DNA from 2 places in the Acidocella sp. MX-AZ03 genome. Region 1 is predicted to be linked to the other one. Evidence: riboswitches for the same ligand, from Rfam matches in the RefSeq annotation. Region 1 holds a riboswitch; the other holds the start of a gene.
The links. A riboswitch is a leader RNA that binds a small molecule or an ion and turns the genes downstream of it on or off. The one in region 1 is predicted to bind thiamine pyrophosphate.

Region 1 (4,436 bases):
GGCCTCGCGGATGATCAGGCCAAGCAGCGGCGCGGAGCGCGCCTCCAGCAGATCAGCCGCACGCTCCAGCGCGGCGGCGCGGGTGGCGACGGGTTCAGCGTGCCAGCTTGCGGCGGCGGCGACGCGCATGGCGTCGGGGATTTGCGCGGGCGTGGCGTCGCGGACCTCACCGACGATGTCGTTGAGATCGGCCGGGTTCAGCACCAGGCGGGGCGCGCTGCCGCCTTGCGCCGGGGCGGCCTGCCAGCGCGTGGCGACACTTGCCTGCAAAGCGGCGGAGAGGCTGGCGAGGGTGGTTTCGTCGCTGAGATCGATCCCCGCGGAATTCCGACGATCAGGATAGAGCGCGGCGGGGGCTGCGATTTTCTCGTGCGGCGCACCGGGAATGGGCGATGCGGCCAGAATCTCCGCCGGGTCGGCCACCAGGGCCGCAACCGGCACCGCCGGATCGGCGATGCGGTTGACGAAGGAGGAGTTCGCGCCGTTTTCCAGCAGCCGGCGCACCAGATAGGCCAGCAGCGTTTCATGGGTGCCAACAGGCGCATAGATCCGGCACGGGCGGCTCCCCACCATTTGCTCATAAAGCGGCTCGCCCATGCCGTGCAGGCACTGGAACTCGTACTGCCCCTCATGAAAATCCGGCCCGGCGAGATGATGGATGGTCGCCAGAGTCTGCGCATTATGCGTGGCGAATTGCGGGAAGATCGCATCCGGCGCGGCGAGCAAAGCGCGCGCGCAGGCGATATAGGCGACATCGGTATGCAGCTTGCGGGTATAGACCGGGAAATCCGCCAGACCGTCCTGCTGGGCACGCTTGATCTCGGCATCCCAGTAAGCGCCCTTGACCAGCCGCACCATCAGCCGGCGCCTGGCGCGGCGTGCCAGATCGACCAGCCAGGCGATCACGGAGGGGCAGCGCTTGCCATAGGCCTGGATGACGAAGCCCAGCCCCTGCCAGCCCGCCAGCGCCGGGTCCAGCGCCAGCGCCTCCAGCAGGTCGAGCGAAAGCTCCAGCCGGTCGGCTTCCTCGGCATCGATGTTCAGCCCGATATCGTAGCGCTTCGAAAGCAGCGCCAGAGCGCGCAGGCGCGGCAGCAGCTCCGCCATCACCCGCCCGGCCTGGGCGCGGCCATAGCGCGGATGCAGGGCCGAGAGTTTGATCGAGATGCCCGGCCCGGCAATAACGCCCTTGCCCGAAGCCGCCTGGCCGATGGCGTGGATCGCGGCCTCATAATCGGCGAAATAGCGGGTGGCGTCCTGCGCTGTCAGCGCCGCCTCGCCCAGCATGTCATAGCTGTAGCGAAAGCCCTTCGCCGCAAACGGGCGGCCATGGGCGAGCGCCTCCTGGATGGTCTGGCCGCTGACGAAAGCGGCCCCCAGATGGCGCATGGCGCGGTCCATCGCGGCGCGGATCAGCGGTTCGCCGGCGCGCCCCACCAGGCGGGTGAGGGCTGCACCCAGGCTGGCCTCGGGGTGCGGCGCCACCAGCCGGCCGGTGAGCGCCAGCCCCCAGGAGGCCGCGTTGACGAACAGGCTTTTCTCAGCCCCCAGATGCGCGCCCCAATCGCCGCCGGCGAGCTTGTCGCGGATCAGCGCGTCACGGGTGGGGGCGTCGGGGATGCGCAGCAGCGCCTCGGCCAGGCACATCAGCGCAATGCCTTCCTCGCTGGAGAGGGCGTAATCCTGCATCAAGGCCGCCATCGGGCTGGCGGGTTTTTGCGCCCGCAGGCGGGTGACCAGGGCGCTGGCGGTTTGCGCGATGGCGGCGCGGTCCTCCGGCGCCAGCGTGGCGGCGGCGAGCAGTGGCGCCATACAGTCCGGCTCGGCGCGGCGATAGAAGGCGGTGATGGCCTGGCGCAAGGCGGTTTGCGGGCCGATGGGCGGGGCGAAAGCGGCGAAAAGCGGGGCGTGGATCATGTTTCACGGCTTAGCATTCGCAGCCAAGGCGATTTGCCTTATAATGACAGTTAGAAATGCTTTTATGACTTATTTTCTTTATATTTTTAGGCAATATTTATGCAAAATCCCGTTTCTATAGCCAATTTAGATGAGTTCGACCACAAGCTCCTCGCTTTGCTCTCCCGCGACGGGCGGATGAGCGTCACCGCCCTGGCGGAGCAGGTCGGCCTCTCCAAAACCCCCTGTCAGGCGCGGCTGAAAAAGCTGCAAGAAAGCGGCGTGATCACCGGATTCCGCGCGGTGCTGGACAGTGCCCGGCTCGGCCTCACCCATATCGCCTTCACCGAGATCAAGCTCTCCGACACGCGCGAGGCGGCGCTAAGCCAGTTCAACGCGGCGGTGCGGCGCATCCCCGAGGTGGAGGAATGCCATATGATCGCCGGACCCTTCGATTATCTGCTGAAAGTGCGGACCGCCGATATTCAGCGCTACCGCGCGGTGCTGGGCGAAGCGATCTCGGCGCTGCCCTTCGTCGCCTCCAGCTCCACCTACGTGGCGATGGAAACCGTGAAGGAACGCTGAGCCAGGCAGGCTTGACAACCTTGCCGTGCGGGTGCTCCCTTGCCCGCACCGAGGGGGGCTCTGCGAGAGAGCTGAGATGTGGCCAGGGGCTTTTGCCCACCGCCGCGGACCCTTTGAACCTGATCCGATTAACATCGGCGGAGGGACGGGGGATGAATTCGTGAATCCATGCACCCGTGCTCCGCTACAAAGGGAGACGTGCCGTGGATATCGAGACCAAGACCCTCAGCGTAACCACTGGGCCGATTGCAGGATCGCGCAAGATCTATTCCCCAGCACCGGGACATCCTGACATCGCGGTTCCGTTCCGAGAGGTGGCACTGCACGCCAGCGCGCAGGAACCGCCGCTGCAGCTTTATGACACGTCCGGCGCCTACACCGACCCGGCTGAGCCCCTCTCGCTTGAGGATGGATTGCCGAAATTGCGTAATGCTTGGCTGAGCAAACGCGGTTTACGCGCCTATGCAGGCCGGCCGGTGAAGCCTGAGGATAATGGCCATGCCAGCGCGGAGACGCTCGTGGCCCCCTGCCCCGCGGCGCATGACGTGCGGATAGGCGATGAGACGGCGCTGGTGACGCAATATGAATTCGCCCGCGCCGGCATCGTCACCGAGGAGATGATCTATGCCGCGCACCGGGAAAATCTCGGCCGGGCAGCCGCGCATGAGCAGGCGCAGGCGAGGGTGGCGGATGGCGAGAGCTTCGGCGCCGCCTTGCCGGAATTCGTCACACCTGAATTCGTGTGCGCGGAAATCGCCGCCGGGCGGGCCATTCTGCCGGCCAATATCAACCATCCGGAGCTGGAGCCGATGGTCATCGGCCGCAATTTCCTGGTGAAGATCAACGCGAATATCGGCAATTCGGCGGTGACCTCCGATGCGGCGGCGGAGGTGGAGAAGCTGGTCTGGGCGATCCGCTGGGGCGCGGATACGGTGATGGATCTCTCCACCGGCCGGAATATTCACAATATCCGAAGCTGGATTCTACGGAATTCACCCGTGCCGATCGGCACGGTGCCGCTTTATCAGGCGCTGGAAAAAGTAGGCGGCGATGCGGCGAAGCTGGATTGGGTGCTGTATCGCGATACGCTGATCGAACAGGCTGAGCAAGGGGTGGATTATTTCACCATCCATGCCGGGGTGCGGCTGGCGCATGTGCCGCTGACGGCACGGCGCGTCACCGGCATCGTCTCACGTGGCGGTTCGATCATGGCGCAATGGTGCCTGGCACATCACCGGGAAAGTTTCCTTTACGAGCATTTCGACGAAATTTGCGACATCATGCGCCGCTACGACGTGTCGTTCTCGCTGGGTGACGGGCTGCGCCCTGGCTCGAACGCGGATGCGAATGACGCGGCACAGTTTGCCGAGCTGGAGACGCTGGGCGAGCTGACGCGCAGGGCCTGGGCGAAAGGCTGCCAGGTGATGGTGGAAGGCCCCGGCCATGTGCCGATGCATAAGATCAAAGCCAATATGGAGAAGCAGCTTGCCACCTGCGGCGAGGCGCCATTCTATACGCTGGGTCCGCTGACCACGGACATCGCGCCCGGCTATGATCATATCACCTCGGCGATCGGCGCCGCGATGATCGGCTGGTTCGGCACCGCCATGCTCTGCTATGTCACGCCCAAGGAGCATCTCGGCCTGCCGAACCGGGAAGATGTGAAAACTGGGGTGATTACCTACAAGCTGGCGGCCCATGCGGCGGACCTGGCGAAGGGCCATCCGGCGGCGCGGCTGCGTGATGACGCGATTTCGCGGGCGCGTTTCGAATTCCGCTGGGAGGATCAGTTCAATCTCGGTCTGGATCCGGATACAGCACGAGCCTTTCACGATGAGACGCTGCCGAAGGAGGCGCATAAGAGTGCGCATTTCTGCTCAATGTGCGGGCCGAAATTCTGCTCCATGAAGATCAGCCAGGATATCCGCGCCGAGGCGCAACGCCAGGAGGGGATG
Region 2 (4,436 bases), 190 kb from region 1:
CGCGCAGGCCGCGTCCGACTCCAAGACGCAGAACGTCACCACCCTGGAAGTCAACGGCTACACCGACACCTCGGGTACCGCGACCTACAACATGGGTCTGTCTGTGAAGCGCGCGAAGGCGGTTGCCGCCCAGCTCGTCGCCGACGGTGTGCCGGCCTCCGAGATCGAGATGCACGGCTATGGCGAAACCCACCTGCTGGTTCCGACCGGCCCGGGTGTGCGCGAGCCGCAGAACCGTCGCGTGGAAATCATCTTCCACTAATCTTCGCGCAAGCGTGGATGAGACCCCGGCAGGCAACTGCCGGGGTTTTTTATTGCCAGGCGCGTGAGGCGCGTTGCATTTTGGCTACAGCAAAGCGCCGCGTGCGCGTGCCCCTTCGCAACCGGCCCATTTGCCTCCACATAGGCTCAAGTGCCGTTCTGGAATGGCGCCTGTCGGAAGGAAATCAGATCATGCAGTTTCGAGCCGCCTTATTCGCCGCGACAATGCTGGCCGTGCCGCTGGCGCTGGCCGGCCGGGCAGAGGCCCAGCCAGTGGCCGGCCCCTATGTCAGCCTGGGCGGCGGCCTGGATCTGAAGAGCGCCACCACCCAGAAGAATTATGTCGCCGGCGGCGCCAATCTCTCTGGCGACACCAAGGCGGTGTTCAAGAACGGCTTTGATGCCCGTGCCGCCATCGGCTACGGCTTCAATAATGGCTGGCGGGTCGAGCTGGAAGGCGACTATATCCGTAACGGGCTGGACAAGGTGAAGTCCGGCGGCGTCGCCGCCAAGGGCAGCGGGCATGAGAGCCAGTATGGCGGCTTCGTCAACGGCGTTTATGATTTCGATATCGGCCTGCCCTGGCTTTATCCTTATCTCGGTGCTGGCATCGGCTGGCAGGAAGCCCGCTACAGCGATGCCAAGGCGGGCGGTTTCAACGTCAACCAGGCGCGCGGCTCCTTCGCCTATCAGGGCATTGTCGGCCTGTCCTTCCCGATCGCGCCGGTGATGGGCCTCTCCGCCACCGTCGAATATCGCTTCATCGGCCTGACCACGGCGCGCCGTTACGCGATCGACAATGCCGGCATCCCCGCCAGCTTCAAGCAGCAGGGCGAGTATAACAACCAGATCAATATCGGTCTGCGGTACGAATTCGCCCCGCCAGCCCCGCCGGCCCCGGCGCCGCAGCCGGCCGCCGCGCCCGCCGCGGCCCCGGCGCCCGCCCGGCCAAGACCTATCTGGTGTTCTTCGACTGGGATAAATACAGCCTGACCCGCGCGCGACCCAGATCATCGCGCAGGCCGCCTCCGACTCCAAGACGCAGAACGTCACCACGCTGGAGGTTAACGGCTACACCGATACCTCGGGGACCGCGACCTACAATATGGGCCTGTCCGTGAAACGTGCGAAGGCGGTTGCCGCCCAGCTCGTCGCCGATGGCGTGCCGGCCAACGAGATCGAGATGCATGGCTATGGCGAGACGCATCTGCTGGTGCCGACCGGCCCGGGTGTGCGTGAGCCGCAGAACCGCCGGGTGGAAATCATTTTCCACTAAGAAAGACGTGGGGGATTTTTGTAAAAATCCCCCACACCCCAAAAACGTCTGAAAACTTTAGGCTTCGATTTGGACGGCGTAGTTGCCTAAGGGCAGCTTTTTCTTGATCACGCCGTTGGCCAACAGGAAGTCTCGGTAGGTTAGATAGCGGGCGTCGTTCAGCTTCGCCGGGTCCTTCGCGAAGTAGGGCGGCATCGCGTGCCAGGAAGCGATGTCGAGCTTGTCGTTCAGGCTCGGATTATCCTTCAGGAATTGCTTCAGCATCCCCTCCGGGTCTGCCTGCAACGCCGCCACGCCTTCCTTCAGCGCGCTCAAAAACGCCTTCAGCGCCGTGTTCTTCAGCCCGCTTTCATTGGAGAGCAGCAGCAGCTCATCCGAGGCCGGCACCCCGTAATCCTCCGGCAGGAAGATCACCGGGTCCAGCCCGGCCTGCGCCAGCTGAATATCCTCGTAATTCCTGTAGGTGCCGATCACCGCGTCGACCGATTTGCTCTGCAATGCCGAAACCAGCTCGAAATTGACATTCACCAGCTGAATATCGGCCAGGCTCATGCCGACATGCTTGAGCATCGCGCCGATGATCACCGGCTCCACCCCGCCACCGAATAGCCGACCTTGCGGCCTTTCAGATCCTGCAGCTTGGTGATGCCGCTGGCCTTCAGCGCCGTCAGCGTGTTCAGCGGCTTGTCGATCAGCGTGCCGGTCCGGCGCACCGGCAGCCCCTGGTCGACCAGCAGGTACAGCTCGGTCTGGTAGGTCAGCGCCGCATCGGCCTTGCCGGCGGCAACCAGGCGCGGCGGCAGATCCGGGTCGGTCGGCGCCACCAGCTTCACATCCAGCCCGGCCTTGGCATAGGCGCCGCAATATTTCGCGGCGAAGAGCGGGGCATGGTCGGGATTCACGAACCAGTCGAGAATCAGCGTGAACGGCGTCGCGGTCGCGGCGCGGGCCAGAGCCGGCGCGGCAAGCGCAGCGCTGGCGGTTGAGAGGAATAGACGTCTATTGAGGCTCATTGGCGCTCTCCCTTCGCTGGCATGACCCAGGCAGGTTCTACGGGTATGATCTCAGCCCGCACGATGCGGACACCCCGGCGTGATGCTTCTCCCGCGTTTAGGGCCGCGTCGTCAATCTTGCGTCTTGGGTTGGCGGGGGGCTTCGCGCTAAACCGCTCTCATGAGCACGACAGATCCGACCGACGCGACGCTGCGCAAGGCCGCCAGCGGCGCCAGCCTGGCTTTTGCCGTGGTGCTGGTGGTGGTGAAATTCGCCGCCTGGATCGCCACCGGCTCGATGTCCCTGCTCACCTCGGCGGTGGATGCGCTGGTGGATGTCGGCGCCAGCCTCGCCACATTTTATGGGGTGCGCTACGCCCAGCGCCCGGCGGACGCGGATCATCGCTACGGCCATGGCAAGGGTGAGGCCATCGCCGCCTTCACCCAGGCGATGCTGCTGGCCGGCGCGGCGATGGTGCTGGCCTTCCAATCCATCGAACGGCTGGTGTTTCCGGAAAGACTGGAAGCGCTGGATTTCGGCATCATGATCATTGCGCTGAGCCTGCTCGCCGCCATCGTTCTGGTGGTGATGCAGAGCTGGGTGGTGGGCCGTACCGGCTCCACCGCCATCGCCGCCGACCGTGCGCATTACCTCACGGATGTCGCGGTGAATGCCGCCGTGCTGGCGGCTTTGGCGCTGACCCATTTCACCGGCTGGACCCGCGCCGACCCGGCCTTCGCGCTGCTGATCGCGCTTTACATGATGTGGAATGCGCGCTTCGTGGCGAATGAGGCGCTGAGCCAGTTGCTCGACCGCGAATTGACCGAGACCGACCGGATGATGATCCGCCGCACCGCGCTGGGCTGCCGGGGGGTGGAGGATATCCATGATCTACGCACCCGCCATGCCGGGGACCGGGCGTTCGTGGAATTCCATCTGGAGGTGGAGGGGCGGCTCAGCGTCAATGAGGGCCATGCCATCGGCGATGCGGTGGAGCGCGCGGTGCGCCGGGCGCTGCCGGGCCGGGTGGAGGTGAGCGTGCATCTGGAGCCGGCGGGGATCGAGGATCACCGGCTGGACGATCAGGTGGAAACCAAAGGATAGGTGCCAAAAGTTTTTTGGGGCCGCCCCTTTTTTTCAAAAAAGGGGCGGGGAGGCCTGGGCGTATGCACCTGCGTTGCCAACACCCCAAACGTTTTGCGGCCCTTTTTGAAAAAAGGGCCGCCTCCCAAAAACTTTTGAACCCTACATCCACCCCATCAAAATCGCCGCCGCCACTGCCAACCCCACATCCCGGTTCAGCTTGAACAGCGCCAGGCACCGCGCCGGATTATCAATATCCAGCCTGATAATCTGCCAGGCCAGCAGCGCGCCAGGCACCACCATCAGCCAATAGCCCCAGGGGTGCAGCGAAAAGCCGGACATCGCGATCAGCAGCATCAGAAACGCCAGCGCGTAGAGAATGCACAGCGCCTCGCGGGTACGCGTGCCGAACAGCCGCGCGGTGGATTTCACCCCGATCAGCGTATCATCCTCGCGGTCCTGATGCGCATAGATCGTGTCATAGCCGATGATCCAGAAAATCGCGCCGAGATAGAGGAACAGCACCGGCCAGGTGAGATGCCCCCTTGCCGCGGCGAAACCCAACGGCGCGCCCCAGCCAAAGGTGAGCCCGAGAAAGGCCTGCGGCCACCAGGTGACGCGCTTGGCCAGCGGATACAGCACCACCAGCACCAAGGAGACCACCCCAGCAGCTTCGCGGTATTGTTCAGCGTCAGCAATATCGCCAGCCCGATGGCGCAGAGGATCGCCAGGAAGCCCAGCGCCTGAATCGGCGTCACCATGCCCGAGGCCAGCGGGCGGCCGCGGGTGCGCTCCACCATCGCATCCATTTTGCGGTCCCAGA

Region 2: another riboswitch for thiamine pyrophosphate. It lies ahead of GT370_RS11815 (ABC transporter substrate-binding protein); the one in region 1 lies ahead of thiC (phosphomethylpyrimidine synthase ThiC).

What each region holds. Positions count from the first base shown of each region.
Region 1 covers NZ_CP110774.1:1,945,233-1,949,668, forward strand. The annotation lists partial or broken gene putA (bifunctional proline dehydrogenase/L-glutamate gamma-semialdehyde dehydrogenase PutA) at 1-1,917, opposite strand, end outside; gene GT370_RS10830 (Lrp/AsnC family transcriptional regulator) at 2,017-2,481, shown strand; TPP riboswitch at 2,523-2,644, shown strand; gene thiC (phosphomethylpyrimidine synthase ThiC) at 2,685-4,436, shown strand, end outside.
Region 2 covers NZ_CP110774.1:2,130,502-2,134,937, reverse strand. The annotation lists gene GT370_RS11830 (OmpA family protein) at 1-262, shown strand, start outside; gene GT370_RS11825 (outer membrane protein) at 454-1,254, shown strand; gene GT370_RS11820 (OmpA family protein) at 1,244-1,537, shown strand; partial or broken gene GT370_RS11815 (ABC transporter substrate-binding protein) at 1,595-2,550, opposite strand; TPP riboswitch at 2,542-2,637, opposite strand; gene GT370_RS11810 (cation diffusion facilitator family transporter) at 2,711-3,634, shown strand; partial or broken gene ubiA (4-hydroxybenzoate octaprenyltransferase) at 3,776-4,436, opposite strand, start outside.